2 regions of the Bradyrhizobium sp. F1.4.3 genome follow, and region 1 is predicted to be linked to the other one. Evidence: predicted binding sites of a transcription regulator. Region 1 holds the regulator's gene; the other holds the start of a gene.

The links. Region 1 encodes PhoB, which activates phosphate uptake and scavenging genes when phosphate is short. Its sites were predicted from a motif close to TGTCATNNANCTGTCAT; they were not measured.
Region 2: the regulator PhoB is predicted to act here: its motif matches at 1,851-1,867, upstream of ABIB73_RS29095 (RNA degradosome polyphosphate kinase).

The regions. Positions count from the first base shown of each region.
Region 1 covers NZ_JBEPRN010000008.1:94,130-99,015, reverse strand. The annotation lists gene argF (ornithine carbamoyltransferase) at 1-140, opposite strand, end outside; gene ABIB73_RS21560 (aspartate aminotransferase family protein) at 140-1,348, opposite strand; gene ABIB73_RS21555 (GcrA family cell cycle regulator) at 1,806-2,315, shown strand; gene phoB (phosphate regulon transcriptional regulator PhoB) at 2,571-3,278, opposite strand; gene phoU (phosphate signaling complex protein PhoU) at 3,301-4,017, opposite strand; gene pstB (phosphate ABC transporter ATP-binding protein PstB) at 4,029-4,850, opposite strand; gene pstA (phosphate ABC transporter permease PstA) at 4,847-4,886, opposite strand, start outside.
Region 2 covers NZ_JBEPRN010000015.1:35,877-40,762, forward strand. The annotation lists gene ABIB73_RS29095 (RNA degradosome polyphosphate kinase) at 1-1,776, opposite strand, end outside; gene ABIB73_RS29100 (P-loop NTPase family protein) at 1,920-2,597, opposite strand; gene ABIB73_RS29105 (CDP-alcohol phosphatidyltransferase family protein) at 2,691-3,233, opposite strand; gene purM (phosphoribosylformylglycinamidine cyclo-ligase) at 3,388-4,461, shown strand; gene purN (phosphoribosylglycinamide formyltransferase) at 4,461-4,886, shown strand, end outside.

The DNA of each region.
Region 1 (4,886 bases):
AGCGTCTTGCCTTCGAGCGGCCTGACCGGCTGATGCGCCTTCTGCTTCGCCTTCATGGCGGAGGAGGCGTCGAGCATGCTCTTGAGCTCCGACAGCGGCAGCTCGTTGATGTCGAGAAAATGCTTGGGCGTCTTGCTCATCAGCTTGCCGCCCGCTTGGTCCGACTGGCCGAGATCGCGGCGCAGGCGCGTTCGAGCCGCGCGACGCCGTCCTCGATCTCCGCCTCGGTGACGATCAAGGGCGGCAGGAAGCGCACGACATTGTCGCCGGCCCCGACGGTGAGCAGCTTTTCATCGCGCAACGCCGCAACCAGATCTCCCGAGGGCACCACCGCCTTGATGCCGATCAGAAGCCCCTCGCCGCGGACCTCGCTGACGACATCGGGATGACGGTCGATCACGGAGGCGAGCTTCTGCTTGAGCAGCAGCGACATCTTCTGCACGTGGTCGAAGAAGCCGGGCTTGAGCATGACGTCGAGCACGGCGTTCGCCGCGGAGACCGCGAGCGGATTGCCGCCGAAGGTCGAACCGTGCGAGCCGGGCGTCATGCCGGAGGCCGCTTCCGCGGTCGCAAGGCAGGCGCCAATCGGGAAACCGCCGCCGAGCGCCTTGGCCAGCGACATCACGTCCGGCGCGACGCCGAAACGGCGATGCGCGAAGAGATCGCCGGTGCGGCCCATGCCGGTCTGCACCTCGTCGAACGCCAGCAGCATCTCGCGCTCGTCGCAGAGCTGGCGCAGCGCCTTGAGGAACGCCGGCGTCGCCGAACGCACACCGCCCTCGCCCTGGATCGGCTCGATCAGGATACCGGCGGTCTGCGGGCCGATCGCCTTCTTCACAGCATCAAGGTCGCCATGCGGGACCTGGTCGAAGCCGTCCATCGGCGGACCGAAACCTTCGAGATATTTTGCCGAGCCGGTCGCAGCCAGCGTCGCCAGCGTACGGCCATGGAAGGCACCCTCGAAGGTGATCATGCGATAGCGATCGGGATGGCCTTTCATGGCCTGGTAGCGGCGCACGACCTTGATCACGCATTCCAGCGCTTCGGCGCCGGAATTGCAGAAGAACACGAAGTCCGCGAAACTCTCGTTGCAAAGGCGGGCCGCGAGCTTCTCGCCGTCCGGGCTCTGGAACAGGTTCGACATGTGCCAGAGCTTTGTGGCCTGCTCCTGCAACGCCTTGACCAGCGCGGGATGGGCATGGCCGAGCGCATTCACCGCCACGCCCGAGGTGAAATCGAGATAGCGATCACCATTGGTCGCAATCAGCCAGCAGCCCTCGCCGCGTTCGAAACCGAGATCGGTCCTGGCGAAAACGGGGAGCAAATGCGGCGCTGCGCTGTTGGTCATGACGGTCACTTGGGTGTTGAGGACAGCCTGTACGTGCTTCACGCAGCGCACCATTGACTGGCCCGGAAAACGAAACGTGCCGCCTTTTAAGGGCGGCACGCACCACCATCTTATGCTTGGCACCACGGGTGTCAATGCCGCCCGGAAAGCCTCGCGAAACGCTGAATCCGTAGTCTTGCGGTGACGAATTTGCGGGGTTTTGGCCACGGAACATGTGGAAGCGAGTCGGCGGACTCTTGCGCGCGAGTCACGCCATATTGTAGCGTTTGGCTTGTCAGATACGACATCTCGTGCAGCAGTTCTGATCCTCTAGGTCCTCATGTACCGGCGTAAACGTTCGGGCGTTATTGGCGCGCCCGGCGAGCCTTAAGGGATTCTGACGGCACGGGTTTTTCGAGGCTTAGGCATTCGTTGTGCAGCCCCAGAATGGCAGGCGCGCGACGAAGGAAAGGGTGCAATGACGGTTTTGACCTGGTCCGACGATCGCGTCGAACAGCTGAAAAAGCTCTGGGAGGCCGGACTTTCGGCCAGCCAGATCGCAGCCGAGCTCGGCAATGTGACCCGCAACGCCGTGATCGGCAAGGTGCACAGGCTCGGGTTGTCCGGCCGCGCCAAGAGCCCGTCTTCGGCGGCGCCGAGGCCGCGCAAGGCGCGTCCCGCGCAGCACATGATGCGGGTGACCCGGCCGATCGCGCGCGGCAACACCGCGCTGGCGCAGGCCTTCGAGGTCGAGGTGGAGCCTGATCCGGTCACCTACGACAACGTGGTGCCGATGAGCCAGCGGCTGTCGCTGCTCGAATTGAACGAGGCGACCTGCCACTGGCCGGTCGGCGATCCTTCGAGCCCGGATTTCTTCTTCTGCGGCGGCAAGGCGCTCTCCGGCCTGCCCTATTGCGCCCAGCATTCGCGCGTCGCGTACCAGCCGGCGGCGGATCGCCGACGGGCGGCACCGAAGCCCGCGCGGTGAGTCAGTTCTGAAATCAAGATGGAGCCGTCACACGATGACGGCCCAGCAAACTCGATGTCGTCCCGGACAAGCGCGCCCTAAGCGCGCGCAGATCCGGGACCCATAGCCACTGCAAGATGTGGCTACGGAGACTCGGGGTTACCTTCTTCGCGCAACAACTACGCCCTGTGGTTATGGGTCCCGGATCTGCGCTTACGCTTGTCCGGGACGACACTGAGAACGTGGCTGCAATCCGCTAACACAACGCCCCCAGCCTTACGCCTGCTCCGCCTTCGCAAAGCGATCATCTAGCGCATAGCCCGCGCCGCGCACGGTGCGGATCGGGTCCTGCTCGCGGCCGAGATTGAGCAGCTTGCGCAGGCGGCCGATATGCACGTCGACGGTGCGCTCGTCGATGTAGATGTCACGACCCCAGACACTGTCGAGCAACTGCTCGCGCGAGAACACGCGGCCGGGATGCTCCAGGAAGAACTCGAGCAGGCGATATTCGGTCGGGCCGAGATCGATCGGCCGGCCCGAGCGCGCCACGCGGCGTTTTTCCCGGTCGAGCTCGATGTCGCCAAAAGCCAGTACGGTGGCGAGCCGCTCGGGGCTTGCGCGCCTGAGCAGTCCCTTCACGCGTGCCAGGAGCTCCGGCACCGAGAACGGCTTGACGATGTAGTCGTCGGCCCCGGTCGCAAGTCCGCGCACCCGCTCGCTCTCCTCGCCGCGCGCGGTGAGCATGATGATCGGGAGCTGCTTGGTGTCGGACCGGGCACGCAAGCGCCGGCACAACTCGATCCCGGAGAGGCCCGGCAGCATCCAGTCGAGCACGATCAGGTCGGGGATGTGCTCCTTGAGGCGGGTGTCGGCGTCGTCGCCGCGCATCACCGTCTCGACGTCATAGCCGTCGCCTTCCAGGTTGTAGCGAAGCAGCTCGGTGAGAGCTTCCTCATCCTCAACCACCATAATGCGTGCGCCCATCGGGTCGTCGCTCCTTAAGTGTTCAAGTATTCGGAACCGTCGTGGCGAAGGTCGTCATATCACCCTTCGGGCGTTTGTCGGTCATCGCCTGACCTTCGATCATGTAGAACACGGTCTCGGCGATATTGGTGGCGTGGTCACCGATCCGCTCGATGTTCTTGGCGCAGAACATCAGGTGGATACAGAACGAGATGTTGCGCGGATCCTCCATCATGTAGGTAAGGAGCTCGCGGAACAGCGAGGTGCAGATGGCGTCGACTTCCTCGTCGCCCTTCCACACCGCCATCGCCGCCGGCAGGTCGTGCGCGGCATAGGCGTCCAGCACCGATTTGACCTGCTGCTGCACGAGGTCGGTCATGTGCTCGAGGCCGCGGAACAGCTTGAGCGGATGAAAATCGGTCTCCAGCGCCGCGACGCGCTTGCCCATGTTCTTGGCGAGGTCGCCAATGCGCTCGAGATCGGTCGCGACGCGCATCGCACCGACGATCTCGCGCAGGTCGATCGCCATCGGCTGGCGGCGCGCGATGGTGAGCACGGCGCGCTCCTCGATCTTCTTCTGAAGCGCGTCGATCTCGACGTCGGTTGCGACCACGCGCTGGCCGAGCGGGACGTCGCGGCGGATCAGCGCATCGACGGAATCGACGATCATGCGCTCGGCGAGGCCGCCCATCTCGGCGACCAGCCGAGTGAGTTCCTGGAGGTCGGTGTCGAAGGCCTTTGCGGTATGTTCGGAACCCATGTCCTGTCTCCTCAGCCGAAGCGGCCGGTGATGTAGTCCTGCGTGCGCCGATCGGTCGGCGAGGTAAAGATCTTGCTGGTGTCGTCGAACTCGATCAGCTCGCCGAGATACATGAAGGCGGTCTTGTCGGAGACGCGTGCCGCCTGCTGCATGTTGTGGGTGACGATCGCGATCGTGTAGTTCTCGGACAATTCCTGAATCAGCTCCTCGACCTTGGCGGTCGAGATCGGATCGAGCGCCGAGCAGGGCTCGTCGAACAGAATCACCTCGGGCCGCACCGCGACCGTGCGGGCGATGCAGAGGCGCTGCTGCTGGCCGCCGGAGAGCGACAGCCCGGAGGCGTTGAGCTTGTCCTTGACCTCGTTCCAGAGCGCGCCGCCCCGCAGCGCCTTCTCGACACGGCCGTCCATCTCCGACTTCGAGATCTTCTCATAGAGGCGGATGCCGAAGGCGATGTTCTCGTAGATCGTCATCGGGAACGGCGTCGGCTTCTGGAACACCATGCCGACCCGCGCGCGCAGCAGATTGAGGTCGAGCTTGGTGTCGAGGATGTTGGTCTGGTCGAGCATGAGCTGACCGGTGGCACGCTGGCCCGGATAGAGATCGTACATCCGGTTGAAGATGCGCAGCAGGGTCGACTTGCCGCAGCCCGACGGGCCGATGAACGCCGTGACGCGGTTGGTGCCGAGCGCCAGGTTGATGTTCTTCAGCGCATGGTGCTCGCCGTAATAGAAATTGAGATTGCGCACCGTCACCTTGGCCGGCGCCTCGGGCAGCGTTGGCGTCTGGGGAAGCCCGCCGGCCGCGCTCATTGATACGGAAAGATCACTCATTTTGCGGTCCTCTCGGCGCCAAGGATGCGCGCGCCA
Region 2 (4,886 bases), on a different contig from region 1:
CAGGCCGGGGATGCCGGGCCGCAGGCAGCAGATGCCGCGCACCACGAGTTCGACCTGCACGCCCGCCTGTGATGCCTCGTAGAGCGCATCGATGATGTCGGGGTCGACCAGCGCATTCATCTTCATCCAGACCGCGCCGGGCTTGCCGTGCCGGGCGTGCTCGGTCTCGCCCTGGATGTGCTGGATGATGCGCTTGCGCAGCGTCAGCGGCGACACCGCCATCTTTTCCAGGTCGCTCGGCGCCGCATAACCGGTGATGAAGTTGAACACGCGTGCGGCATCGCGGCCGATGGTCGGTTCCGAGGTGAAATAGGACAGGTCAGTGTAGATGCGCGCGGTGACCGGATGATAATTGCCGGTGCCGGTGTGGACGTAAGTTGTGAGGCTGCCGCCCTCGCGGCGCACCACCATCGAGAGTTTTGCGTGCGTCTTCAGTTCGAGGAAGCCGTAGACGACTTGCACGCCGGCGCGTTCGAGGTCGCGCGCCCAGCGGATGTTGGCCTCTTCGTCGAAGCGCGCCTTTAGCTCGATCAGCGCGGTGACGGATTTGCCGGCTTCGGCGGCTTCCGCAAGTGCGCGCACGATCGGCGAGTTGTTGGAGGTACGGTAGAGCGTCTGCTTGATAGCGACGACGTCGGGATCGCGCGCGGCTTGCTGGAGAAACTGCACCACCACGTCGAAGGATTCATAAGGATGGTGGACGACGAGGTCTTTCTGCCGGATCGCGGCAAAAATGTCGCCGCCATGCTCGCGGACGCGCTCGGGATGGCGCGGCACGTAAGGGGTGAATTCGAGGTCGGGCCGGTCGAGCCGGGTGAGCTGCGAGAGTTCGTTCATGGCGAGCACGCCGTCGACCAGAAACACCTCGTCGTCGGCGGCCGACAGCGCGTGCTGCACGAAGCTGCGCAGCTGCTCCGGCATCTTGGCGTCGATCTCGAGCCGGATCACCGAGCCGCGGCGGCGCCGCTTCAGCGCGGTCTCGAACAGGCGGACGAGGTCCTCGGCCTCTTCCTCGATTTCGAGCTCGGAGTCGCGGATGATGCGGAAGGCGCCCTGGCCGTGGAGATTGTAGCCCGGGAACAGGCGGTTGATGAAAAGACCGGTGACCTGCTCCAGCGAGATCAGGCGCACCACCTTGCCGTCGGCCGGCAGGCGGATGAAGCGGTCGATCTTGCCGGGCATGCGGATCAGCGCGTTCATCTGCTTGCCGTCGACGGCGCGCGTGAGCTGGAGCGCGATGGTGAAGCCGAGGCTCGGGATGAACGGGAAGGGGTGGGCCGGATCGATCGCGAGCGGCGTCAGCAAGGGGAACACGTTGTTGAGGAAATAGTCCTCGAGCCAGGTCCGCTCCGCCTTGGTGACCTCCTTGCCGTCGACCAGCACGATGCCGACGCCTGCGAGCGTGCCGCGCAGGTCGGCCCAGATCGCCTGTTGGTCGGACGCCAGCTGGGAGACGGTGTGGTTGATCAGCGTGAGTTGCTCGGACGGCGTCAGGCCGTCCGGGCTGCGCTCGGCGATGCCCTCGCGCACTTGGGCCTTGATGCCGGCGACGCGGACCATGAAGAACTCGTCGAGGTTATTCGCTGAAATCGACAGGAATCGCACCCGCTCCAGCACCGGGTGGCTGGGATTGACCGATTCCTCCAGGACGCGACGGTTGAAATGCAGCCAGGAGAGCTCGCGATTGATGAATCGCTCGGGGCTGGATGCGATTGCCGGCAGGCCCTCGGGTTCCGGGGCTTTATCTTTGATTTCAACGGCTTGCGCAGAGTCCATTAGAAGTCGGTCCATCCTGTCTCGCCATACTTTGCGGCCTATGCGCAAAACCGGCGGGAGCATGTGTGAGCGCGATGACGTTTCGATGACATTGATGTTCCGCCGCCCCACGGCGTCAAGCGGCGTGAGCGCAGTCATCTGGATCAGGTGTCCCGCAGCAGCTCGGCCGCCAGGGCCCGGGTGACCGGGCGCCCGAGCCGCAGGGCCTCGCTGTCGAGCAGTTCCACGGCCTGCCGGGCGGCGGCCGAGGAGCGCTCCAGGCGGATGGCGAGGTAGCTCACCACGCTCTCGTCCACGCTGAGCTGGCGGTCGGCGCAGAATTTGACGATCAGGCCACGGAAGAGCAGGTCGTCCGGCGGCAGTAGCGAGATCACGGGGATCGTCCGAAGCCGGGAGCGGAGGTCGCGGAGCTCGACGTCCAGCGCCGCCGGCACCTCGCGTCCGGTGAACAGGATGTAGGCGTCGTCCTCACGCGCAAGGTTCATCAGATGGAAGAGCGCGCGCTCGTCGAAATCCTTCGCCTTGAGATCCTCGACCACCAGCGCGCCGGTGGCGAGCGCGCCGGGGACGGCGGTGGCGGTCAGGGCATTGGCGGTGGTGGAGCGGGCGCCGGCGTCCTCGGCCCAGATCGCGGCAAGGTGGCTCTTGCCGCTTCCTTCGGGGCCAGCGAGCCACATGATCCGGTTCGGCCATTCCGGCCAGCCGTTGATCAGGGCGAGGCCGGCGGCGTTGGCGGGGCCTTCAAGGAAATTGTCCCGGCTCAGGCTTTCCGCATGCGGAAGCGAAAACGCCAATTGTCGGGGATGAACGCGGCCTGCCACGCTTGCTTTGCTCCATGCCGGCGCGCCGGCTTCGCTTGAAGAGATTCAACTTAATCGAGCCGGAGTTGGCCTTTTGCGGGGCCGTTTCCGAGCTCATTTGGCGTCGATCGTGCTCATGTGCCTCAGCCACTCGACGAGATAGAGCGATACGGAGGAGAGCGTGAAGATCGTGACGAAGCCCATCAGGATTATATCATAGGGCGCCGCCTTGAAGCCGAAGGCAAGCGCGGCCAGCACCAAGGCCGCGTAGGCGACCTGGGCCGCTGTGTTGAGCTTGGATACCTTCGACGGCTTCATCTCGACCGGCTTGTCGAACAGCCAGGACACGATCACGGCGGCAACGATCATGATGTCGCGGGAGACGACCAGGATCACGATCCAGCGCGGGATGTCACCCCAGATGCCGAGCGCTAGGTAGATCGAGACCAAGAGCGCCTTGTCGGCGAGCGGGTCGAGCAGCGCGCCGAGCTCGCTCGTCATGTTGAAACGCTTGGCCAGGAAGCCGTCGACAGCGTCGCTGATGCCGGCGATCAGGAACACGGCAAACGCCACCTCCATTTGGCTCGACACGATGGCCCAGACGATGATCGGGACCAGCATGATGCGGCCCAGGGTAATGATATTCGGAATACTCACGCGGCGCTTCCCGGCACCCGGCCTGACCTCAAATCCGGCCCGTTTGAAGGCTGAACCGGTTGATATCTACATAGTATAGGACGGGGCGCCATGCGAGCCATTGCGCGTCCCCGGAATTCGACGTAACCAGCCGCAAACCCACTGGAAATCGGGCATGACCGACCGCAAAAACGGCCTCACTTACGCCGATTCAGGCGTCGATATCGACGCGGGCAACCGCTTGGTCGACCTGATCAAGCCGATGGTGCGCGCCACCGCACGGCCCGGCGCCGATGCCGAGATCGGCGGCTTCGGCGGCCTGTTTGACCTCAAGGCGGCCGGCTTCAAGGATCCCGTGCTGGTCGCCGCCACCGACGGCGTCGGCACCAAGGTCAAGATCGCAATCGAGACCGGCCTGCATGGTGGGATCGGCATCGACCTCGTCGCCATGAGCGTCAACGACCTCGTGGTCCAGGGCGCCGAGCCGCTGTTTTTCCTCGACTATTTTGCCTGCGGCAAGCTCGATCCGGAGGCGACCGCGGCGATCGTCGCCGGCGTCGCCGAAGGCTGCCGCGAGTCAGGTTGCGCCCTGATCGGCGGCGAGACCGCCGAAATGCCCGGCCTCTACAAGGACGGCGACTATGATCTCGGCGGCTTTGCCGTCGGCGCGGCCGAGCGGGGCACGCTGCTGCCGCGCAAGGACATCGCCGCGGGCGACGCCGTGATCGGGCTTGCTTCGTCAGGCGTGCACTCCAACGGCTTCTCGCTGGTGCGCAAGATTGTCGAGCAGTCCGGCCTCGGCTTCGAGGCGCAGGCGCCGTTTTCGCCGGTCATGACGCTCGGCGGCGTGCTGCTGACGCCGACCCGGCTCTACGTCAAATCCTGCCTGCGCGCGATCCGCGAGACCGGGGCGGTGAAGGGCCTCGCCCACATCACGGGCGGCGGTTTCACCGACAACATTCCGCGCGTGCTGCCGAAGAACCTCGGCGTCGGCATCGATCTGGCGCGCCTGCCGGTGCTGCCGGTGTTCAAATGGCTGGCCGCGCAGGCCGGCATCGCCGAGCTCGAAATGCTGCGCACCTTCAATTGCGGCATCGGCATGATCGCGATCGTCGAGCCGGACAAGGTCGACGAGGTGATCGAGGTCCTCACCGACGCCGGCGAGACCGCGGCGCAGCTCGGCACGGTGATCCCGGCCGAGGGCGAGCATCGCGTCGTCTATAACGGCCACCTCGACCTGGCGTTGTGATGAAGCGCCGCGTCGCCATCCTGATATCGGGGCGGGGCTCCAACATGGCCGCCCTGATCAAGGCCGCGGCCGCGCCGGATTTTCCGGCGGAGATTTCGCTCGTGATCTCGAACAAGGCCGATGCGCTGGGGCTCGAAAGAGCCAAGGCGAGCGGCGTCAAGACGCAGGTGATCGAAAGCAAGCCGTTCGGCAAGGATCGCGCGGCCTTCGAGGCGGTGCTGCAAGCAGCGCTCGATCAGCACGGCATCGAGCTGATTTGTCTCGGCGGCTTCATGCGGCTGTTCACGGCCGAATTCACCAAGGCCTGGTACGGGCGGATGCTCAACATCCATCCGTCGCTTCTGCCTTCGTTCCCCGGCCTCGACCCGCATGGCCAAGCCTTGCGCGCCGGCGTCAAACTGTCTGGCGCGACGGTGCACTTCGTC